DNA from 2 places in the Arthrobacter sp. FW306-1B-F12A genome. Region 2 is predicted to be linked to the other one. Evidence: predicted binding sites of a transcription regulator. Region 2 holds the regulator's gene; the other holds the start of a gene.

Region 1 (14,751 bases), on a different contig from region 2:
AAAGGACTCCTCACGATGACTGAGAACTACACTGCGCTCTACGAAGAGCACAAGAAGCTCGGCGCTTCCTTCACCGATTTCGGTGGCTGGCAGATGCCCCTGAAATACTCCTCCGAACTGGCCGAACACCACGCAGTACGTAACGCCGCCGGCTTGTTCGACCTTTCCCACATGGGCGAAGTCTGGGTCACCGGTCCGGAAGCCGCGGCTTTCCTGGACTACGCCTTGGTGGGCAAGATCTCCGCCATGTCGGTTGGCAAGGCCAAGTACTCGCTGATCTGCCAGGAAGACGGCGGCATCATCGACGACCTCATCACGTACCGCCGCGGCGATGCCAAGTTCCTGGTGGTTCCGAACGCCGGCAACGCCAAGGTTGTCGCCGAGGCGCTGGCGCAGCGGGCAGCCAACTTCGACGTCGTCGTCGAGGACGCCTCCGCGGCAACCTCGCTGATCGCCGTCCAGGGTCCCAAAGCGGAGGCAATCCTCCTCCGCTTGGTCCCGGCCGAACAGCACTCCCTCGTCACCGGGCTCAAGTACTACGCCGCCGTTGAGGTGCCCTTCACCTTTGCCGGGAACACCACGGATCTGCTGCTCGCCCGCACCGGTTACACGGGCGAGGACGGCTTCGAAATCTTCGTGGACAACGACGACGCTGCCGCCCTGTGGCAAGCAATCGCGGACGTTGCCGAGGACGGCGAGCTGATCCCCGCCGGCCTGGCCTCGCGCGACTCCCTGCGCCTCGAAGCCGGGATGCCGCTGTACGGCAACGAGCTCTCCCGCGAAGGCAACCCCTTCTCGGCAGGCCTGGGCCCTGTTGTCTCGCTCGCCAAGGAAAGCGACTTCGTAGGCCGCGCTGCCCTGGAAGCCCTGAAGGCTGAGGGCGCCGGTTCCACCAGCGGCCGCAAGCTGGTTGGCCTCAAGGGCTTGGGCCGCCGCGCCGGCCGCAGCCATTACCCGGTCCTCAAGGACGGCGCAGTTGTCGGCGAAGTCACCTCCGGCCAGCCCAGCCCCACCCTCGGCTACCCCGTAGCGTTGGCCTATGTCGACGTCGAACACGCCGAACCGGGCACGGCCCTGGACGTGGACTTGCGCGGCAAGTCCGAGCCGTTTGAGGTTGTCACCTTGCCGTTCTATAAGCGGACCAAATAAGTTTCGGATGGGTGACCGTGGTTGCGTTTAGCCCGTCGGGACCGACATCCTCTGCGGGCTCGGTCGCGAAAGACGCCCGCTGAGCGGACGTGACGCTCCCTTAGACGCCCGCTGCCGGATGCCGGTCCCGATGGGGCCGTCCTCGTCACCTTTGGTTATCGAACTGATGGGTGGTTATCGAACAGAAGGGCGAACGGTATGGACCTCGGCTCACCCTTGGTGCCTCTGTTGCGAACCTGCACCTGTCGCGTTCGATCGCCCTAGGTTTTTGGAAGGTGGGCTACCTCCCGCAGGTTGGCCCACTGGAACTGAATCGGCCTACTGGAACCACGGGTCACCTACTAAACCCGAAAGGGCCAGCGTTCTTTTCCGGAACTGTTGGCCCCGAAAACTGAACAAGCCTCTAGCGGTGGGGGAGCGGCATCCGGCAGCGTGCGTCAAAGCGACGAAGGAGCAGCACGCAGAGGATGGCGGCCCCCGCCGCGTAACCTGACCACAACTGTTTTCTTAGACCAACGCAAAGGAAAAAACATGGCAAAAGTTGCACCTGAACTCCAGTACTCCGACGAGCACGAGTGGGTTGCCCGCGAAGCCGGCAACCTTGTGTCTGTCGGCATTTCCGCCGTGGCCACCGACGCCCTCGGCGACATTGTGTACGTTGACTTGCCCGAGGTCGGTGCCGCTGTGACTGCGGGGGAGACCTGCGGCGAGGTTGAGTCCACCAAGTCCGTCTCGGACCTGTACTCCCCGGTGACGGGCGAGGTCACGGAAGTGAACTCCGCCGTCGTCGACGATCCCGCACTGATCAACAACGATCCGTATGGTGCGGGGTGGCTCTTCAAGGTGGCCGCCGAGTCCGACGGCCCGCTGCTTTCCGCGGAGGAATACGCTTCCAAGAACGGTGGCGAGCTGTGAGCGCCGCAACCGGGGCCGCAGGTACCGATAACACCCTGTTCGAGCAGGTAGTTTCGCCGTCCCTGGACACCGTGTTGTCAGAGCTGGATCCGGAGATCGCGGCGAAGATCGACGATGAGCTGAACCGTCAGCGTTCGGGCCTGGAAATGATCGCGTCCGAGAACCACACCGCCGTGGCTGTCATGCAGGCGCAGGGCTCGGTCCTGACCAACAAGTATGCCGAGGGCTACCCGGGCAAGCGCTACTACGGTGGCTGCGAGCACGTGGACGTCATCGAGCAGCTTGCGATCGACCGCGTGAAGGCCCTCTTCGGCGCAGAGTACGCGAACGTGCAGCCGCACTCCGGTGCCCAGGCCAACGCCTCGGTGATGCACGCCCTCATCAAGCCGGGCGACACCATCATGGGCCTGAACCTGGCACACGGCGGGCACCTGACCCATGGCATGCGGATCAACTTCTCCGGCCGCCTGTACAACGTGATCCCGTACCAGGTTCGCGAAGAGGACCACCGGATCGACATGGCCGAGGTGGAGCGCCTGGCACTCGAGCACAAGCCGGCGCTGATCGTGGCCGGCTGGTCCGCCTATGCCCGCCAGCTGGACTTCGCCGAGTTCCGCCGCATCGCCGACCTGGTGGGCGCGTACCTCATGGTGGACATGGCGCACTTCGCCGGCCTCGTGGCCGCCGGCCTGCACCCGTCCCCAGTCCCGCACGCGCACGTCACGACGTCGACGACGCACAAGACCCTCGCCGGTCCGCGCGGCGGCATCATCCTGAGCAACGACGCCGACATCGCCAAGAAGATCAACTCCGCGGTCTTCCCGGGCCAGCAGGGCGGCCCGTTGGAGCACGTGATCGCCGGCAAGGCCGTGGCCTTCAAGATCGCCGGTTCGGAAGAGTTCAAGGAACGCCAGGAACGTGTGCTGGCCGGTGCCCGGATCCTGGCCGAGCGCCTCGTCCAGCCCGACGTCACGGCCAAGGGGATCTCCGTGATTTCCGGCGGCACGGACGTGCACCTGGTGCTCGTGGACCTGCGCAACTGCGAACTCGACGGCCAGCAGGCCGAGGACCGCCTCGCCGCGATCGAAATCACCGTCAACCGCAACGCGGTTCCGTTCGACCCGCGCCCGCCGATGGTGACCTCCGGCCTGCGGATCGGCACCCCGGCATTGGCAACACGCGGTTTCGGTGAAGCGGCGTTCCGTGAAGTTGCGGACATCATCGCCGAGGCACTGATCGCCGACGCCGGCGCGGACCTCTCCGGCCTGCGTCACCGCGTGGAGGCACTCGCCGCCGCGCACCCGCTCTACCCGGGCGTCGCGAACCTCGCGTAGTCAGAGATCGGATCGGCAACGCCCGTCGGGTCCGACCTCCTCGGCATGCTCGGTCGCGTAGACGCCCGCTGAGCGGACGTGACGCTCCCTTAGACGCATGCTGCCGGAGGCCGGGCCCGAAGGGGCCCTCTGGTCGCCTCCTTTGAAGCGCGAGAACATTGACCGTTCGCTCTGGTGACGGCTAGACAGCGGGTGAGCGTATTCCGGAAGCGTGCGTCAAAGCGACGAAGGAGCAGCACGCGGAGGAATGCGGTCACCCGCCACCCATCCCCAACCCCCACCATCTAGTTAGGAACCGACCATGGCTGTTGGCGTCTTCGATCTTTTCTCTATTGGGATTGGTCCTTCGAGTTCGCATACCGTGGGGCCGATGCGGGCTGCTGCGGTCTTTGCGGGTGAGCTGAAGGATTCCGGTGCCCTGGAACGGGTGGCGTCGCTGCGCGTTGATCTGTATGGTTCCTTGGCTGCCACGGGCCGGGGGCACGGCACCATGACTGCGGTGCTGCTGGGCCTGGAGGGTTACCACCCCGAGGAGATCCTCCCCGAGGAAGTGGAGGAACGGCTCGCGTCGATCGCGGAGACCGGTCTGCTGAGCCTTTGCGGCGCGGTCGATCCCGAATCGGGGGTGTCGCTGCCGTACGGGGAAGCGGACATGATCCTGCACCCGCTCACAGTTCTTCCCCGCCATACGAACGGGATGAAGTTCTCCGTGTCCGACGCCGACGGCGAGGTGCTGCACGAGGCCACGTTCTTTTCCGTGGGCGGTGGTTTCATCGTCCGGGAGGGTGAAGAGGACGCGGCCCAGAAGGAACTGGAGGAGTCCAAGAAGGAACTCCCGCTGCCCTTCCGTACTGCCGCTGAACTCATGGGCCGTTGCTCCTCCAAGGGGCTTGGCATCTCGGACATCATGTTTATCAACGAACGCGCTTCCCGCACCGAAGAGGAAATCCGTGAAGGCCTGCTGCACATCTGGTCCGTCATGGAGGCCTGTGTTGAAACGTCCCTCAAGCGCGAAGGCGTGCTGCCCGGCGGACTGAAGGTCCGCCGTCGGGCCCCGGACTGGCACGAGCGTCTCCTGAAGGAAACCAAAGACCAGGATCCTGACTACCGGGATCCGAAGTACTGGCAGGAATGGGTGAACCTGATCGCGTTGGCCGTGAACGAGGAAAACGCCTCGGGCGGCCGCGTGGTCACCGCGCCCACCAACGGCGCCGCCGGGATCATCCCCGCCGTGCTGTACTACGCCTTGCATTTCGCCCCCGGCATGGACAAGGCCACGCAACAGGACCGCGACGACGTCGTGGTGAAGTTCCTGCTCGCCGCGGGCGCCGTCGGGGTGCTCTACAAGGAGCAGGCCTCGATCTCCGGCGCCGAAGTGGGCTGCCAGGGCGAGGTCGGCTCCGCTTCCTCGATGGCCGCCGCCGGATTGGCCGAAGTCATGGGCGGCTCCCCGGGACAGGTGGAAAACGCTGCCGAGATCGCAATGGAACACAACCTCGGACTAACCTGCGACCCGATCGGCGGACTCGTGCAGATCCCGTGCATCGAACGCAACGCGATCGCAGCGGCGAAGGCCATCAACGCGGCGAAGATGGCGCTCTGGGGGGACGGCACCCATCGCGTCTCCTTGGACGAGGTCATCGTGACCATGCGCGAGACCGGCAAGGACATGTCCTCCAAATACAAGGAAACCGCCATGGGCGGCCTCGCCGTCAACGTCGTGGAGTGCTGACCGCCGCTTCTTGATATTCGAGGCGGCGGCCACCGGATGGCCAAGCGGGGCCCAGCAATGCTGCGGATGCCATGGCGGCGAATACCGACCACCAGCTGTTGCTGCGGCCGGTGGTGAGCGGCGGAAGGGGGCGGTAGACGATCAACGGATCCTCCTGGTTCGGCTTTCGTTGTAACCACTTTCCGTTGCCCGGATAGCTGCGGACTTTGGGGAACCTTTGCCGCGGCTGTGAGAAATCGAAAGGGACCCAGCTCAAGGCGTTGGAAACGGACCACGCAGTAGCTTGCTGTGGGGGCCGATAGACTTGGAGCTGAACGCCTGCGCCGCACACCGGTGCCTGCTGCCTCACGTACGCAACTGATTGGACACGGCCCCCTTGCGAGAATTTACCGCACGCTTTGCCACCGCCGAGGAAATCGAACACTGGGACAAACACGTCACGGCCAACCCCAACGGCGGCAACCTCCTCCAATCCGAGGCCTTCGCGGACGTGAAGCAACACTTTGGCTGGAAGCCCTTGCATCTCGTCTACGAGACCGCGGACTACAGCAGCTACAACCTGGTCCTGGAGAAGAGCTTTCCACTGCTCGGCAAGCTCTGGTACCTCATCAAGGGCCCCGACGTTGCCGGCGTCGAGGACATTCCGGGGATCATCAAGGCAAACCGGGAATTCGTGAAGCGGGACAAGCTCGGGGTTTTCGCCGTTAAGATGGAGCCGGACATTGTCCTCAGTGGCGAAGCCCGGGACGCGATCGAGGCCACCGGAGTGGTCAAGACCCCCAACCTGCAGCCGAACGACTCCACAGCCCTGCTGGACATCTCTCCCGAGGAGAACCAGTTGCTGCGCAACCTGCATTCCCGCGGCCGCAACGCCGTTCGCCGGGCCATCCGCGAAGGCGTTGAAGTGCACACCATGGAACCCACGGAAGAGAACTTCCGTTCGATGTATGCGCTGATGACTAACACGGTTGAGGCGAAGTCCCAAGTGCGGGTCCGTGAATTCGGGTACTATCGCCAGTTCTGGACCAACTTCATCGAGCGTGGCCAGGGCAGGCTCCTCTTTGTCTTTGAAAACGGTGTGCCATCGGTCGGAGCCTTCGTCATCAACTATGGCCGAAAAGGCACCTACAAGGACGGCGGATCGCTGCAGAAGCGCGCGCAGTACGGCGATTCGCACTTGGTCCAGTGGACGGCCATCAACCAGGTCAAGGAACTGGGTTGCACGGAGTACGATTTCTGCGGCACTCCGCCCGCGGACCGGCTCAAAGACACCTCGCACCCGTTCCACGGACTTGGCCTGTTCAAGACCAGCTTCAGCAAGACCGTCACCGACTTCGTCGGCTGCTATGACCAAGTCATCAGCCCGCTGAAGTACAAGCTCTGGACTGCTGCGGGCGAACGTATCGCACGGCAGATCTACACCCGTCGCACGGGTCAACAGTTCTACTAGGCCAGCAGTTCCAGAAGGCTCGCAGCGCCACCCCGCCTACCGCATGTTGCACTACCCCGTATATGGAGGAACCACGCCCTTTGGAGGAACACCCGCGTGACTGACCGCCCCGACAACAGGCCCAACACGGATGGCTTGCCCAAGACGCAGCCGCTCAAGCCATCCCAGGTGCGCCAGAATGTCAACGCCAAGCGCATGCTTCGCAGGCTGGTGCAGGGGGAGAACCCTCCCACTGCCCCCATGAGCATCGTCGACCGCCTGGCGGGTAGTCCCTACGCCAACCCCATCATCCATGTGGGCGGTGTTGACGCATCGGCCCGCAAGACCATCGACTTCGCCCTGCATATGGCCGAAACGATGTTCCGCTACGGGGCAGGTGCCCTGGAAGTGGAGACCAGCATCATCGCGGTCACGGCTGCGCTCGGCTTGAAGAACATCGAAGTGGACATCACCAACCAGTCGGTCGCGCTCAACTATGCGCCCAAGGACCAGACCCCCATCACACTGCTCCGGGTTGTTCGCTCCTGGACCAACAACTACGCAGGCCTGGCCCAGGTGCACCAACTCGTCACGGATATCGTGGCTGGCGGTGTAGGCAGGTCGGAAGCGGTGAACCGGCTGGATGACATTATCCGCAGCAGCAAGCCCTTCCCACGGTGGATGGTCACCATGGCGTTCGGCGTCTTCTCTGCTGTCTTCGTCGGAGTCCTGGGCGGGGGACTTGGCGCTTCCGCCCTGGCTTTCGTCTCCAACATGCTTGTCAATCTCGTGGCCCGGCAATTGGGCAAGTGGCGCACGCCCGACTTCTTCGTGACAGCGGCCTGCTCCTTCCTGGTCACGTTCATCGCGCTCATGCTCCACTGGACCGGGGCGGACATCCCGCCGTCCATCGTCGTGGCGGGCGGCATTCTCCTGCTGTTGCCAACCGGGCGGCTCGTCTCTTCCGTGCAAGACGCCATCAACGGATTCCCCGTGACTGCGGCCGGACGATTCCTGTCCACGATCCTGACCTTCGGCGCGATCGTTGCGGGCATCGCCGTCGCGGTAGTTGTGGGTGACCTCATCGGCAGCGTCGCGATCGACGTCACGCAAACATTCCCCGAGGCGTATCCATTGTGGGGCCAGGCCATCCTGATAGCCGTAGCCGTGATTGCCATCGGCATCACCGAACAGACCCTGCTCAAACTTCTGCTCCCGACGGCGGCAGTGGGTTTGGTGGGTTACTTCGTCTTGTGGGGGGCTTCCAGCCTTGGTTTCGGAGACCGGCTCTCGCCGGCGATTTCCGCCGTGGTCATCGGCCTGCTCGCGCGGATGGTGGCGCTCAGGCTCGGAGCCCCGCAGCTCGTGGTCGCCGTCCCGGCCGCCCTCATCCTGCTCCCGGGCCTGAAGATATTCCGTTCCATGTATGTATTGACGGTGCAAGAAGCAGATGTACTGGTGGGTTCGGGAGGCATGCTCAACGCCGGAGCAATCGTGCTGGGTGTGGCCGCGGGAATCGTGCTGGGGGACAACCTTGCCCGGCCACTGACCAAGGGACTGGCCAGCAACGAGCGCCGCCGCGTGCGCCGGCGCTAGCCGCGTCCGCTGGGCCGCCAAGCGGTAAGGACCGCTAGATTTGCCCGATAGGGAGTTTCTTCTCCGCCTGGAAATCGTCCTCCACACGCCCCTGGGCCCAGTATCCGGAAAGCGATACCTGGGACCGCTCGAGCCCACGCTGCTTGAAGAAGATGTCGCGCAGGCCCTTCATGTAGCCGCGTTCACCGTGCGCAAACACGTCTACGCGTCCGGGCAGCCACTCGGCTTCGCCCAAGGCATCGAGCAGGATCGAGCTTGATCCGGCCGGGACTCCGGAGCGAAGGAGCCAGCGCAGCTCCACGCCCTCGGGAGCGGCGATATCAAGGATGTCCGCGTCGCTATCGACTTCGAGGAAAGCAAGGCCCTTCGCGTCGGCCGGCAGGGATTCGATCGCGGCGGCAATCGCCGGGAGCGCGGCGTCGTCGCCGGCGAAAAGGTACCAGTCGGCGTCGGGCGCCGGGTTGTAGGCGCCGCCGGGGCCCGTGAAGACAAGTGTGTCGCCGGGCTGGGCCGCCAGGGCCCATGGGCCTGCAAGGCCTTCGTCGCCGTGGACCACGAAGTCGATTGCCAGTTCCTGCGCAGCTTCGTCCACCCAACGGACGGTGTAGGTGCGGGTGTACGGCCATTGTTCGCGCGGCATGGTCTCGCGGATGGCCCACAGATCCAGCGGCAACTCATACTCGACGCCGGGCTGCGGGAACACGATCTTCACATATCGGTCCACGAAGCCGTTGTTCGCATAACCGGCAAATCCGGGTCCACCAGCAATGATCCGCACCATGTGGGGCGACAGCTGTTCCGTGCGCAGCACAGTCAGGTTCACTTGGGGGCGGGTATTGCGGGATGCAGACGACGTGGCGGGCAAAGATGTCATGTAGGCAAGCCTAAGCTAGGGCAGCGGTGGAAGCTCCCAGATGACGGGATCCGCGCCTTGCATCCGGAGCAGGGCGTTGGCGCGGCTGAACGGGCGAGAGCCGAAGAAACCCCGCGACGCGGAGAGCGGGCTGGGATGGGCGGAGGAGATCACGGGGGCGCCTTCAAGCAGCGGCTGTACGGCTTCAGCGTCCTTGCCCCACAGGATCGCGACGAGCGGACTCTGCTGCCCGGCAGCATTTCGTCGGCGGGCGACGGCGGTGACCGCCGCCGTCGTGATGGCCTCCCAGCCTTTGCCCCGGTGCGAGCCGGCAGCACCGGCCGCGACGCTGAGCACCCTGTTCAGGAGGAGTACTCCTTGGCCCGTCCAGGCCGAAAGATCGCCGTGGACCCGCGGCGGGAGCCCGAGATCGGTTTCCATCTCCCGGTAGATGTTCGAGAGGCTGCGGGGGATGGGCCGTGTTTGTCCGGAAACCGCGAAAGAGAGCCCGACGGCGTGTCCCGGCGTCGGGTAGGGGTCCTGGCCCAGGATCAGCACCTTCACGTCGGCCAGCGGCTGCCGGAAGGCACGAAGTATGTTGGACGCCGCAGGCAGCACGTGCGCTCCGCGGCCGGCCTCGGCCGCCACGAAGGCGAGCACCGAGCGCAACTCGTCCTCGATGCCGGAGAGCGCGCCCGCCCAGTCCGGCGCCATGAGATCCTCCAAGGCCATTCCGGGTAGTGCCTCGAACCCGGCGGAGTGATCTTCGGATTCAAGCTCAAATAACGCTTCTTCGCCTGCCACCCAGCCATTGTCCCTGTCCTCGCGGTCCGGGGGAAAGCGCCGGCCCTCAAGGCGGCGGGGCAAATGACATCGGTGTTATTCGCCCGTTACCATGGGCGGGGGACATTTTTCAGTCAATGCGTCGAAGGAGTGTGTCGTGGCAGAACCCGCACGGGAACCCATGGCGTCCGAAGCAACTGGATTGGTGCTCGAAGACCTGTCCGCCGGACTCCGCAGTGATTCGCCGCTCGGCGAGCGTGAACAGCAGATGCTCGCCCTGGAGAGGCAATGGTGGAAGTACGCCGGGGCCAAGGAACAGGCCGTCCGGGAACTCTTCGATCTCTCCGCGACCCACTACTATCAGCTGCTCAATGCCCTCATAGACACCGAGGAAGCATTGGCGCACGATCCTATGCTGGTCAAGAGATTGCGTAGACTACGTATGTCACGTCAGAGGGCCCGCACAGCGCGCCGTCTCGGTTCCGACGCATAGAGCACCCGCTGATCCCCCAGCCAGCAAGCAGCAAGGACAAGGCTTCACCATGACCAAATTTGCCCGGGATGAATTCGACCGTGTCCCGCAGAGCTCATCGCGGCAAGGTGTCCACAGGCTCGTCGCGTCTGCTTCCCGGCCGGCCCTGTGGCCGGTGCTGCTGCTGGGCGGCATCGCACTTGCTGTAGGACTCGTTGCCTTCCTGATCCTTCCGAAGCTTGGCTTCACCTCGTCGACGACGCCGCAAGCCGTCGTCACCGCTGACACTTCCAAGCAAAGCGCCGCGGCGCCACCTTCGGCGAACAGCTCTGCGCAGGCATCCAGCCAGCCGTCTACCCAGCCGAGCCCGGGCGACACTCCGTCCAGCACGCCGACGCCGACCCCCACGACGGCGCCATTGGACAAGACGGCGGCAGTAGCGGTCTACAACGGCACCACCACCGGTGGCCTGGCTGCGCGTGTGGCCGGCATGGTGCAAGGCGGAGGATGGCCGTTGTCCACTGTCGCAAATTGGGGCGGCATGCCCCAGCAGACGTCGTCGGTCTTCTACAAAGGCGCGGCGCAGAAGGGCAATGCCGAAGCCCTCGGCAAATTGCTGGGCATTTCCAACCTCGTGGACAGCGCGGAGTTCCAGCAGCCCGTGGTTGTGGTTCTGGGCCCCGGTTACAAATAGCAACTCGGTTACGCCTCAATAACATTGCGGCCACCCGCACCCAAGGTTGCGCTACGGCAACGTGACTGTGGTTACAGTAGTTGTGAGCTGGCCCGGAGATCCCGGAAGCCGGCCACTGCTAGTTGAAAGTGTGGGGATCATGGCTTTGGGAACCGTCAAATGGTTCAATGCCGAAAAGGGCTACGGATTCATCACCGTGGATGAGTCCGGTGACGACATCTTTGTGCATTGGTCCGCCATCCAGATGGATGGCTTCCGTGCGCTCGAAGAAGGACAACGCGTCGACTTCGAACTGGGCGAGGGCCAGAAGGGCCCGCAGGCAGAAAGCGTGCGGCTTATCTAGTGGGTGTTGCGGCAACAGGGCTGTCCTGGCCCCTCGGAGCGCGCCGGTCCCGGGTAGTTTCTCTTCTTGCAGCTTCGGCAGCCTTGGCCCTTGGAGTGGCCGGATGTTCCGCCCCCGTCGGCAACGCCAGACTGAGCTCCGTTACCCCAAGCGGCGACGGCGTCCTGCGCATCGGCGTGATCCTGGACAATACCGGTGGTTCCGCATTCCTCAACGAGTCCGAACTGGCTGCCGCCAAGTTGGCTGTCAAACAAATCAACGACGCCGGCGGATACAAGGGCCGTCCCGTCGACTTGCTACCGGCGTCGGCGGCCGGTGAAGGCGGTGGCGCTAGCCAAGGGGCCGGCGCGGCGGCCTTCTCTGCCGACACTGCGGCACAAGCCAAGGCGTTGTTGTCCGCCCACGCAGACGTCGTCGTGGGGCCGAGCGATTCGAGCCATGCGCCCGCCGCGATCGATGTGCTCTCTCCCGCCCGGATTCCGCTCATCTCGCCGGCGAACACGGCGTCGGGGCTGAGCAGCTACAAGAATGGCGGCTTCTACTTCCGCACGTCTGCCGCTGATGCCGCACAGGGCAGCGTCCTGGCGAAGCTTGCCCGCGACGCCGGCGCCAAGCGCATTTCGGTCCTCCACGAAGCCGGGGATTACGGTACGCGCGTCTCGGGAGCGGTCATGGATGCTGCCCGCGGCCTCGGAATGGACGCCGTGTCCAATGCGGAATTCGCGGCAGGCAAAGCAGCTCCCGCCGCGGCGGGCATCAAGTCCGGTACGCCGGACGCCGTCGTCGTGGTTGCCCGTGATGGCGCCCAAGGCGCCCTGGCTGAGCTCCTGAATGCGGGGCTGAGCGGCAAGAGCCTGATCTTGAGCGACGGCGCGATCCGCCAATACGGAACCGCGCTCGGTGCAGGTGGCCTCGACGGCGCGCGGGGAATTCTTCCGGGCGTCTTCCCGAGTGCGGAGTTCCAAGCCGAGCTGACGGGCATCGACCCCAAGCTCAAGGACACGACGTACGCTGCCGAGACGTACGACGCCGTCACCCTCGCGGCGCTTGCCGCCTCAACGGCGGGCGACGATGCGGGAGGCTCGATCGCGGCCTGGCTCACCACTGTGTCCGGCGGAGTGCGTCCGGCGTCGGGCGATGCGGCAACGAAAGAACGTACGTCTTGTGCCTCATACAAGGACTGCGTCGAGGTGCTGAAGGGGGCCAAGCTCCCGGATTACGACGGCGAGTCCGGCACCATCGGGTTCGACGCCAACGGGGACGTTACCTCGTCCAATTACATGGTCTTCACCTACGGGGCTGACAACACTGCGCGGGTCAGTGGCAAAGAGACGGCCTCCCGGACTCCGTGACGGCTTGTGCCCGTAGCGAATTCCCTGGGCGTGGCGAGTAGTTTCCGGCTCTTCCTGCTTGCACTCTCCTCGGGTGAGTGCTAATTATTGATTAGCACTCTCAGGCATTGACTGCTAATCCTTCACGGCTTCGGCCGTATGGAATGGTGGCGGTGCCTGGGGGAACAAAGAAAACCTTGCTGGGGTGAGGTCCGGAGCACGCGGCGTACAGAGGCCGAATGCGAAGGATCGTCCGTCGCGGGCACCGCAGTGAAGGCACCTTCTTAACGACTGTCCCGAAAGGACTACCGCCGTTATGGCCAAGATCATTGCATTTGATGAAGAGGCACGCCGCGGTCTCGAGCGGGGTCTGAACATCCTCGCCGACGCCGTCAAGGTCACCCTCGGCCCGCGTGGACGCAACGTCGTCCTCGAAAAGAAGTGGGGCGCCCCCACGATCACCAATGATGGTGTTTCCATCGCCAAGGAGATCGAGCTGGACGACCCGTTCGAGAAGATCGGCGCAGAGCTGGTCAAGGAAGTTGCCAAGAAGACGGACGACGTCGCTGGCGACGGCACCACTACCGCCACCGTCCTGGCCCAGGCTTTGGTCAAGGAAGGCCTGCGCAACGTAGCTGCCGGCGCCGACCCGCTGTCCCTCAAGCGCGGCATCGAGAAGGCTGTTGACGCCGTCATCCGCGAGCTGCTCGCCTCCGCCAAGGAGATCGAGACCAAGGAAGAGATCGCTGCCACGGCTTCCATCTCTGCCGGCGACACCGAAATCGGTAACCTCATTGCTGAAGCCTTGGACAAGGTCGGCAAGGAAGGCGTCATCACGGTCGAGGAGTCCAACACCTTCGGCCTTGAGCTTGAGCTCACCGAAGGCATGCGCTTCGACAAGGGTTACATCTCCGCTTACTTCGTCACCGACGCAGAACGCCAGGAAACCATCCTTGAAGACCCGTACATCCTGATCGTCAACTCCAAGATCTCCAACGTGAAGGAACTCGTTGCGGTCCTGGAGAAGGTCATGCAGTCCAACAAGCCGCTGCTGATCATCGCCGAAGACATCGAGGGCGAGGCCCTGGCCACCCTGATCGTCAACAAGATCCGTGGCACCTTCAAGTCCGTTGCCGTCAAGGCTCCGGGCTTCGGTGACCGCCGCAAGGCACAGCTCGCCGACATCGCGATCCTCACCGGTGGCCAGGTCATCTCCTCGGAGGTCGGCCTCAGCCTCGAGAACGCAACCCTCGAACTGCTCGGCAACGCCCGCAAGGTTGTTGTCACCAAGGACGAGACCACCATCGTCGAAGGTGCCGGCGACGCCGACGCCATCGCCGGCCGCGTGGCGCAGATCCGTGCCGAGATCGAGAACTCCGATTCCGACTACGACCGCGAGAAGCTGCAGGAGCGCCTGGCCAAGCTGGCCGGTGGCGTTGCAGTCATCAAGGCCGGTGCCGCAACCGAGGTAGAGCTCAAGGAGCGCAAGCACCGCATTGAGGACGCAGTCCGCAACGCGAAGGCTGCCGTTGAAGAAGGCATCGTCGCCGGTGGTGGCGTTGCCCTCATCCAGGCCGGTGCCAAGGCATTCGCCAACCTGCAGCTCGAAGGCGACGAAGCAACGGGCGCCAACATCGTCCGCGTTGCCATCGACGCTCCGCTCAAGCAGATCGCTTACAACGCCGGCCTTGAGCCGGGCGTTGTCATCGACAAGGTCCGCGGCCTGCCGTCGGGCCACGGCCTGAACGCTGCAACCGGCGTTTACGAGGACCTGCTGGCTGCCGGCGTCAACGACCCCGTAAAGGTCACCCGCTCGGCTCTCCAGAACGCTGCCTCCATCGCTGGTCTGTTCCTGACCACCGAGGCCGTTGTTGCCGACAAGCCGGAGAAGAACGCTCCGTCTATGGGTGGCGGCGACGACATGGGCGGCATGGGCGGCTTCTAGCCCCCGCTGTAGCCCACCAGCCACACGCACGACGGCGGTCCCCACTTCAGGTGGGGGCCGTCGTCGCCGTTTAACGACGCTCGCTCACGTATGTCGGGTTTTGGGCGGACGCCCGCTCACGTATGTCGGGTTTTGGACGGACGCCCGCTCACGTATGTCGGGTTTTGGGCGGACG
Region 2 (9,555 bases):
CTCCTGGAAATCGGTGTCAGCTCTCCGGAACCCACTCCCTCCAAAGGGCTGGGCGTCGGCGAGGTAGGCTACCTGATCACCGGCGTGAAGGACGTCCGCCAGTCGAAGGTCGGCGACACCGTGACCAACCTGGCCAAGCCCGCTTCGGAATCCCTGGCCGGTTACGCCGATGCCAAGCCCATGGTCTTCTCCGGCTTGTACCCCTTGGACGGCACGGACTATCCCGTTCTGCGGGATGCCCTCGAGAAGCTGATGCTCAACGACGCCGCGCTCGTCTACGAGCCGGAGACGTCCGCAGCCCTGGGCTTCGGTTTCCGCGTGGGCTTCCTGGGCCTGCTGCACTTGGAAATCACCCGTGAACGCCTCGAGCGAGAATACAACCTCGACCTCATCTCCACCGCTCCCAACGTTGAGTACGAGGTCACGCTTGAGGACAAACGCGTCCTGCACGTCACCAACCCCAGCGAATACCCCACGGGCAAAATCGCCGAGGTGCGCGAACCAATGGTGTCTGCCACCATCCTGGCTCCCAATGAGTTTGTGGGCGCCATCATGGAGCTGTGCCAGAGCCGCCGCGGGGTCATGGGCGGCATGGACTACCTCTCGGAAGACCGGGTGGAAATCCGGTATCGCCTGCCGCTGGCCGAGATCGTATTCGACTTCTTCGACATCCTCAAGTCCAAGACCCGCGGCTATGGATCGCTGGACTGGAAGGCCGACGGCGAGCAGGTTGCCGACCTGGTCAAGGTGGACATCATGCTCCAGGGTGAGCAGGTTGACGCTTTCAGCGCTATCACCCACCGGGACAAGGCCTACGCCTACGGCGTCATGATGACAGGCAAGCTGCGCGAGCTCATTCCCCGCCAGCAGTTCGAGGTCCCTATCCAGGCCGCCATCGGCTCCCGGATCATCGCCCGCGAGAGTATCCGCGCCATCCGCAAGGACGTCCTTGCGAAGTGCTACGGCGGTGACATCACCCGTAAGCGCAAACTTCTGGAAAAGCAGAAGGAAGGCAAGAAGCGCATGAAGATGGTGGGCCGCGTGGAAGTTCCACAGGAAGCATTCATCGCAGCGCTGACCACCGACGAATCCAAGGACAAGGCCAAGAAGTAATGCGGCTGTCCGCCCGGAACACTGCGGTACAGGCGGGCACAGAACGGCCCCGGAGGGAGTTCCGTGCCTAGCGTTCTTCCCCTTGGGGATCCTGCACCTGCGGACGGCATCTTGCCTCCGCAGGTGCTCGACGGTGTCGATTCGCGCAAGTTTGGACTGTACGTCCACATACCGTTCTGTGCCGTGCGTTGCGGATACTGCGATTTCAACACCTACACCGCCACTGAGCTTGGCGGCGGCGCCTCCCAGGACGCCTACGCGTCCACTGCCATTTCGGAAGTGGAGTTCGCCGTCCGGGCCATGGAAGCCTCCGGGCTGCCGCAGCGGCCCCTGAGCACGGTGTTCTTCGGCGGCGGCACGCCGACCCTCCTGCCTGCTGAAGATCTCGCACGCATCCTGACGGCCGCCGTCGGGCACTGGGGACTGGAAGCCGGAGCCGAAGTCACCACTGAAGCGAATCCGGACTCCATGACGCCGGAGTCCCTCCAGCTGCTCGCGGATGCCGGCTTTACGCGGATTTCCTTCGGCATGCAGTCGGCAGTCCCTCACGTGCTCAAGGTCCTGGACCGTACGCACACACCCAGCCGCGTCCCCTTGGTGGTCCAATGGGCGCGCGACGCCGGCCTTGCCGTGAGCCTCGACCTCATCTACGGCACTCCCGGCGAGTCGATGGCTGATTGGCAGATCTCCCTGGAGACTGCCTTGTCCTACAGTCCGGACCACATCAGCGCCTACGCGCTGATTGTGGAAGAAGGCACCAAGCTGGCGGCACAGATCCGGCGCGGCGAGGTTCCCGGGATCGACGACGACGACCACGCCGCGAAGTACGAACTCGCCGATCAGCTGATCAGCGCCGCCGGTCTGGACTGGTACGAGGTCAGCAATTGGTCCCGTACGCCCGAACAGGCGTGCAAACACAACCTTGCCTACTGGCGGGGAGACGACTGGTGGGGCATCGGACCCGGTGCGCATTCCCACATGGGCGGCGTCCGCTGGTGGAACGTCAAGCACCCCACCGCCTATGCCAACAGGCTCGGTAGCGGGGCCTCGCCGGCCGCTGGACGGGAAACGCTCGACGCCGGAACCCGGGAAGTGGAACGCATCATGCTGGAGGCGCGCCTCGGCACCGGGCTTCAAGTCGACGCGCTCGACAAGGTGGGCCGCCACGCCGTCGCAGGCCTCATTGCCGACGGCCTGGTTGAACCCGCAGCGGCCTTCCAAGGACGGCTGGTCCTGACCCTCAAGGGCCGGCTACTCGCCGATGCCGTGGTCCGCCGGATCCTTCCGGACTAGCGGCAGGCGCCAGCGCCCGGAGCGGGGGGGGGCTACATAGGCATCCGCCGCGAGGACCGGCTACTTGATCCAGCGCAGGTTGAAGCGGTAGCGGTGCGGCTGACCGTGGTTGACGCGGATTCCGGCCGACACCGAGAAGCAGGTCACTGCGACCCAAATCGCCGTGGCCAAAACCGCGAACAGGTTTCCCACCACCGGGAGCAGGACCAGGATGTTTGCGAGCACTGCGGCAATCGTCGGAGGCAAAGTGAAGTTGAGCGCTTCCTTGGATTCCTGGGCCGTGAACGGGCCACGCTCGCGGAAGATCAGGTAGATCAGGAGCGAAGGCACGCAGCCGAGGATTCCTCCAAAGTGCGCCAGGGTTGCCCACTGCCGGTCTTCCGAGGCGGTCAAGGGCAGCGCGTTGGCAGGAACGCCGTGGTACTGGGACTGGCCCGAGGTGCCGTCCCGATCGTCAGGAGCGTTGTCTGCCACAGTTTCTTCCTTCGAGTGTCTATCGGTGCAGTGTTGCTGTCCCAGAATACTTGCTTGGCACGCGGTCAGCCGACCAACTGCTGTCCCCTACGCAGGTAATTCATCACGGAACGGTCAGGAAATCGATCACTTCCTCCACGCGACCCAGCAGAGACGCCTCCAAATCGGCGTAGCTGTGGACGGCGCCCAGCAGCTTCTGCCAACCCAGTCCGATGTCCTCGGCCGTTTCATGCGGCCAGCCAAACGCCTTCAGTATCCCGGTCTTCCAATCCGTGCCCCGCGCGATGGTCGGCCATTGCTCGATCCCCAACACCTTGGGCCGGATTGCCTGCCAGACGTCCACGTAGGGGTGTCCCACGATCAAGACGTTTCCTGCAGCGCCCGGCAGCGTCATGGCGTCGGCCGCAATCCGCGACTCCTTCGAATCCGGGACCAAGTGGTCCACAAGGATCCCGAGACGGCGGCCCGGGCCAGGGGAGAATGCGGCTATTGCCGCCTTGAGATCGTCCACGCCATGCAACGGCTCGACGACGATACCCTCCACCCGGAGATCATCTCCCCACACCTTTTCCACAAGTTCGGCGTCGTGCTTACCTTCCACCCATATCCGGCTCGCCTTGGCGACTTGGGCCCGCTGGCCGGCGACTCGGACGGATCCTGATGCTGTCCTGCCTGCTGGCGCCGCCCCCTTGGCGGCGGCCGGGCGTGGGGCAGGCGGCAGGAGCTTCACGGCTTGTCCCTCCAGCAGGAATCCGAAGCCAAGCCGGAACGACTTGGCCTTTCCCCGCCGATCCTCCAGCACCACAATGTGCATGCCTCCGGACTTCTCCACCCTGGTCACGGCCCCGACCCAGCCGGACTGGACGTCTTCGAGAACCATTCCGCGTTCAACAGGAACCTCAGGCAGTTGCCGTTTGGCAGGCGAGGAGAGGTCTTGCGGGCCCCAATTGTCGTAAGACACGGTCTTCACACCACTTTGCGCTAGGGGATCGGTCACGGTCCGTGGCATTGCGCAGGACCGCGCGGGAATCATGTTCGCCGCGAGCGGTACCAATGCTAACAACGAGGTGGCTCATACTAGACTTGTTAGCACTTGGGCATGTTGAGTGCTAACTGTTGAAATGTTGATTGGAGGTGGGCAGTGAGCGAACCACGCAAGCTTGAAGTGTTACGCGCCATCGTGGAGGACTACGTTCACTCCCGCGAGCCGGTCGGTTCCAAAGCCTTGGTTGAACGGCACCATCTGGGAGTGTCGAGCGCAACCATCCGCAATGACATGGCCCTCTTGGAAGAAGAAGGCCTCATTGCCGCACCGCACACGAGCGCCGGCCGCATTCCCACGGACAAGGGTTATCGCCTGTTCGTCGACCGTATTTCCGAGGTCAAACCACTTTCGGCCGCCGAGCGCCGGGCCATCCACTCCTTGCTTGAGGGACCTGACGACGTCGAGGACATCCTTGAGCGCACCGTCCGGCTCCTCTCCCAACTGACCAACCAGGTCGCCGTCGTGCAGTATCCGCACCTGAGCCGCGCGCGCGTCCGGCACATTGAGTTTGTCCTTTTGGCACCGCGCCAGGTCCTGGTGGTGTTGATCGCCGATTCGGGCAAGGTGGAACAGGGCGTTGTGCACGCCGCGACGGACACCACTGACGACGAACTCATGGCCTTGCGGGCGCGATTCCTTGGAAGCATCGCCGGCTCCCAGCTCGACCTCATGCCGCAAGTGCTGCCATCGGTGGTTGCCCTGTGCCCGCCGGCGCTTCGGAACCTTGCCGGCGCCCTTGCCCACGGCCTGGAAAGGCTTGCCGAGCGGAGCCGCGACGAACGCATGGTCATGGCAGGCACGGCAAACCTGGCCCGCTCCAACGTGGACTTCCCGCTGAGCATCGGTCCGGTCCTCGAAGCGCTTGAGGAACAGGTGGTCATGTTGCGGCTTTTGTCCGACATGGCGGAAGACCCCCGGGGCGTCACGGTGAGTATCGGCCGCGAAAACCCCTACGACGGCCTCTCCGAGGCTTCGGTGGTTGCCACGGGCTACGGTCCGGGCAGCAGTGCCAAGATCGGCATTCTTGGACCCACCCGCATGGACTATCCCAACACCATGGCGGCCGTCCGTGCCGTCGCACGCTACCTTTCCCGCATTCTGGGCGGCTGACGGCCTCGGCTGGAAACCGCCCCGCAAGAAACGCAGTGGAACCGTAAACAAGGAAGAGATACCGACTTTGAGCAGTCACTATGACGTTCTGGGCGTCTCGCCGGAAGCAACCGGCGAGGAGATCAAGAAGGCCTACCGCAAACTCGCACGTAAGCTGCACCCCGATGTGAACCCCGGGGCCGGCGCTGCAGAGGAATTCAAGGCGGTGACTCACGCTTACGAGGTCCTCTCCGACCCACAGAAGCGCCGCGTCTACGACGCCACCGGCAACGAGAACGGGACCGACAACGGTTTCGGCGGCGGCTACGCGGGCCAGGGATTCGCCTTCCAGGACATCTTCGACACCTTCTTCGGCGGAGGAGGTGGCGGCATGCAAGGCCCCGCGTCACGCATGCGCCGCGGGCAGGACGCCTTGATCAGTGTCCGCATCGACCTGCGCGAAGCCGTCTTCGGTGTCAACAAAAAGCTCGAAGTGGACACTGCAGTCATCTGTCCCACGTGCGAAGGCTCATGCTGCCGACCGGGCACCCACCCGGAACGCTGCGACATCTGTGGCGGCTCGGGCCAGGTCCAGCGGGCCGTGCGCTCGATCCTCGGCCAGGTCATGACGGCCGCGCCGTGTGGATCGTGCGAAGGTTTCGGCTCGATCATCAAGGATCCCTGCAATGAGTGCAACGGCCAGGGCCGCATCCGCAGCCGACGTTCGCTGACCGTCAAGGTGCCTGGCGGCGTCGCTACCGGGACCCGCATCCAGTTGTCGTCGCAAGGCGAAGCAGGCCCCGCAGGCGGGCCTCCCGGCGACCTCTACGTGGAGATCCGGGTCAACAGCGATTCCACCTACATACGGGAAGGCGACGACCTCCACGCCACGCTGAGCGTCCCCATGACCGCCGCGGCGCTGGGTACCGAGCTCCAGCTTGAGACTTTCGACGGTCCCCAGGAAATCGACGTCAAGTCCGGCACGCAGTCCGGCGAAGTCATCACCCTGCGCGGGCTGGGCGTCACCCATCTCCGCGGCTACGGCAGGGGAGACCTCAAGGTGCACCTGCACGTTGAGACGCCCGGCAAGCTCGACGCCGCACAGGAAGACCTGCTTCGCCAACTGGCCAAGTTGCGCGGGGAGCAGTTCACCGAAGGCAAGCTTGTGGCCAGTGGAGGTATGTTCGCGAAGCTGCGGGACAAGCTCGGTAACCTGTAGCGGTGAGCAACCCCGTATTCTTCACAGCTGCCGGATCGCTTGACGGGCTCGGCCCTGGCGACTCTTTCATGCTTGACGGCGCCGAAGCCAGGCATGCTGTCACCGTCAAGCGCCTGGAAATCGGCGAAGCCGTCGATATCGCCGACGGTGCCGGCAAACGGCTCACGGGCACGGTGGCCGAATCCGGGCAGGGAACCCTGACGGTCGTTGCCTCCGCCGTCCAGGAGGAACACCAGCCAGCCGTACGGCTCGTGTTGGTCCAGGCCCTCGCGAAGGGCGACCGGGACGAGCTCGCCGTCGAAACGGCTACGGAACTCGGGATCGACGCCGTCGTGCCCTGGCAGGCGGAACGTTCCATCGTGCGCTGGAAGGGTGACCGGGCGGCAAAAGCCCACGCGAAATGGCAGTCTGTCGCCACGGCAGCCGCCAAGCAGGCGCGGCGCGCGTGGATTCCTGAGGTGCGTGCCGCCGTCGACGGCTCCGGCCTGGCTGCGGCCGTTGCCGCCGCCGATCTGGCGATCATCCTGCACGAGGACGCGAAACGTCCGCTACGGGAGGTCCTGGAGAAGTGGCACGGCGGGGTTTCCGACGCCGATGCCGGGGCTGGGCGGGAAGTGCTGCTCATTGTCGGCCCGGAGGGCGGCATTTCACCGCGCGAAGTGACGAAGCTCAGCGATGTCGGCGCCGTCACCGCGCTCTTGGGCCACCACGTGCTTCGCTCGTCGACGGCGGGTCCTGCCGCCGTCGTGCTCGCCAGTGACATCCTGGGGCGCTGGTAGCCCGCAGCACGTCCTAGATCAGCGGACGTCCTCAGCGAACGGTGAAAGTACGGGTATCAGTCGCGATGTCCGCGTCGTTGGGTCCCATCAAGGAGACCCGCAATTCGTATCGGCCCGCTCCGAGCCCCACTGTGAAGCTGAAGGTTCCACCCTGTCCCGGAACGGTCGAGGCAGTGACCTGCCCGGCGAGGTACGAGGACTTGTCGCCGTTTGAGTTCTCGCGAAGGATTTGCCAATGCAGCTTCTTCGAGGGGTCCGTGCTTCGGCCGTTGAACTTGACCGGACCGGAAGGCAAGGTCAGGTCCTCCTGCGGGTCGATGATCCACACCGGCGCCACCATGGAGGCGTCGCGGACCATCGGATCGCCGAGTTTGACCTGGCCGAATGCCATGTAGTCCGTGTGCCCGTCAACCAGGATGGTCACCTTGATCTGCTGTCCTGAATCGATCAGGCCCGAACTTGCGGCCGCAGCGGTAGCGGTATAGACGAGTTCCTGGACCGCCCGCTGTGCCATCCCGGCATCGAGATTGGAGTTGAACGCGTCGCGGGAAACATCGACCGTGACCACGTTCTTACCGGAAATCGAGGTCGCCAGGCTGCCAGGGTTCTGCCAGGGAGTGAAGAAATCGTGATCCAGAGGCTTCTGGGACATCATGATCCGCAGCGCCGTGGTGATGGGGTTCTCGTTGCCTGGGTTGTCACGGAATTCGCGGTACAGGAAGGTGTCCGTGTCGCTGCGCCCGATCCAGTACACGGGGATCTTGTTGGAGGCCTGGGTCGTTTCGAGCGGAGCATTGCTGTCGGGGGCCGTCTGCAGGGCAGCGGTCGGGGTGGGGACCGGCGTCGTGGATCCCTGTCCAGTGCGATCGGCAATGCATCCCGACAGGAACAAGGCAGCCGTCAAGGCGGTCACAAGCATCGCGGAACGTTTCCGGATGCGTGTGCCGTGAGGGGTGACGGCTGGCCTGGTGATTTTGGATTCCTGATCGTGTTCGGCCGCTGTAGCGCGGGGGAGTCATGCGCCCGGCGGCCGGGCACAGGGGCATTTTTGCCCATGAATCAGCTTGTCATAGTCTCCGGGGCCCCGGCTGGCGTTTCGATACCCGGGCGGACAACTGCAATCCGATTGATACGAGGTCGATGCCGAGTTGATACCAAAGCGGCACGAATCCGCCGTCCGCAGCCCCGCCGGGCACGGTCCGGACCCATCGCGGAGACTGGCTGGCGTAGGATTGAAAGCAATCCGAGGCCCACGATCCTGCGCCCATCCAGCAGACGGACATCGGAGAAAATCGATGGACATCACCAAGCCGGAGGAGCACAGGCCGCGAGGCCAGCACTATGACAGAATCATTGAACGGGCGGCCCAAGGCCGGCAGCGTTGAGACAGGTCCGGCCGAGTTTCCCCACTCTGTCCCGGGCGCCCGGACGGAAGTTGTCATCTTCGACAACTCGGATCAGATGGTTCAGACCCTTGGCAGCCATGACGAGGCCTTGCGCTACATCGAAGCCCAGTTCCCCGGCGTCGACTTCCACGTGCGCGGCAACGAGCTCTCCTTCAGCGGACCGTCAAGCGACGTTCCCAGGATCATGCGGCTTCTGGAGGAAGTCCGTGGCCTGGTCGGCAAGGGGACAGTCATCACCCCTGACGTGCTCCAGCAGCTTGTTTCCTTGTTGCGGAGCCAATCGCTGCAAAACCCCGTGGAAATCCTGACCCACAACATCCTTTCGAGCCGCGGGCGCACCATTCGGCCCAAGACGCTCAACCAGAAGAACTATGTCGATGCCATTGACGACAACACCGTCATCTTCGGGATCGGCCCTGCGGGCACCGGCAAGACGTACCTGGCGATGGCCAAAGCCGTCCAGGCACTGCAGCTCAAGGAAGTCAGCCGCATCATCCTCACGAGGCCCGCCGTCGAGGCAGGTGAGCGCCTCGGGTTCCTGCCGGGAACGTTGAGCGACAAGATCGACCCCTACCTGCGTCCTTTGTACGATGCTTTGCACGACATGATGGATCCGGAATCGATTCCGCGGCTCATGGCTGCCGGGACCATTGAGGTAGCACCGCTTGCGTACATGCGCGGCCGCACGCTCAACGACGCGTTCATCATCCTCGATGAGGCGCAAAACACCACGGCGGAACAGATGAAGATGTTCCTGACCCGTTTGGGCTTCGGATCCAAGATGGTTGTCACGGGGGATATCACCCAGGTGGATTTGCCCTTCGGCGCCACTTCCGGGCTGCGCATCGTCCAGGAGATCCTCAGCGGGATCGACGGCGTGAACTTCACGATGCTGGACGCTTCCGACGTCGTCAGGCACCGGCTCGTCGCTGACATTGTGTCCGCCTACAGCAAGTGGGACGAAAAGCACCGGGTGCGTGCCCAGCACACGCCCATCCATGACAAACGGGGAGAACACCGATGAGCATCGAGGTCAACAACGAGTCCGGCGTCCAGGTGGACGAGGCACAATTGGTGACGCTTTCGCGCTTCATCTTCGAGCGGCTCTACATTCACCCGCAGGCCGAACTTTCCATC

What was found. The regulator HrcA, encoded in region 2, represses chaperone genes, less so after heat shock. The targets are predictions, from matches to a motif close to TTNGCACTCGNNNNNNNCGAGTGCNAA.
Region 1: the regulator HrcA is predicted to act here: its motif matches at 12,710-12,736, upstream of groL (chaperonin GroEL).

Annotation. Positions count from the first base shown of each region.
Region 1 is NZ_JBYSXD010000029.1:1,121-15,871, forward strand. Features, by position in the region: partial or broken gene AC3WJU_RS14345 (glycine dehydrogenase (aminomethyl-transferring)) at 1-2, shown strand, start outside; gene gcvT (glycine cleavage system aminomethyltransferase GcvT) at 16-1,149, shown strand; gene gcvH (glycine cleavage system protein GcvH) at 1,681-2,064, shown strand; gene glyA (serine hydroxymethyltransferase) at 2,061-3,398, shown strand; gene AC3WJU_RS14365 (L-serine ammonia-lyase) at 3,700-5,130, shown strand; gene AC3WJU_RS14370 (lipid II:glycine glycyltransferase FemX) at 5,507-6,580, shown strand; gene AC3WJU_RS14375 (threonine/serine exporter family protein) at 6,677-8,155, shown strand; gene AC3WJU_RS14380 (siderophore-interacting protein) at 8,190-9,029, opposite strand; gene AC3WJU_RS14385 (uracil-DNA glycosylase) at 9,045-9,812, opposite strand; gene AC3WJU_RS14390 (DUF3263 domain-containing protein) at 9,949-10,284, shown strand; gene AC3WJU_RS14395 (LytR C-terminal domain-containing protein) at 10,334-10,957, shown strand; gene AC3WJU_RS14400 (cold-shock protein) at 11,097-11,300, shown strand; gene AC3WJU_RS14405 (ABC transporter substrate-binding protein) at 11,396-12,652, shown strand; gene groL (chaperonin GroEL) at 12,948-14,576, shown strand.
Region 2 is NZ_JBYSXD010000010.1:73,360-82,914, forward strand. Features, by position in the region: gene lepA (translation elongation factor 4) at 1-1,113, shown strand, start outside; gene hemW (radical SAM family heme chaperone HemW) at 1,177-2,406, shown strand; gene AC3WJU_RS07555 (DUF4870 domain-containing protein) at 2,467-2,880, opposite strand; gene AC3WJU_RS07560 (DUF3097 family protein) at 2,984-3,841, opposite strand; gene hrcA (heat-inducible transcriptional repressor HrcA) at 4,022-5,035, shown strand; gene dnaJ (molecular chaperone DnaJ) at 5,103-6,233, shown strand; gene AC3WJU_RS07575 (16S rRNA (uracil(1498)-N(3))-methyltransferase) at 6,236-7,012, shown strand; gene AC3WJU_RS07580 (GerMN domain-containing protein) at 7,044-7,931, opposite strand; gene AC3WJU_RS07585 (PhoH family protein) at 8,354-9,442, shown strand; gene ybeY (rRNA maturation RNase YbeY) at 9,439-9,555, shown strand, end outside.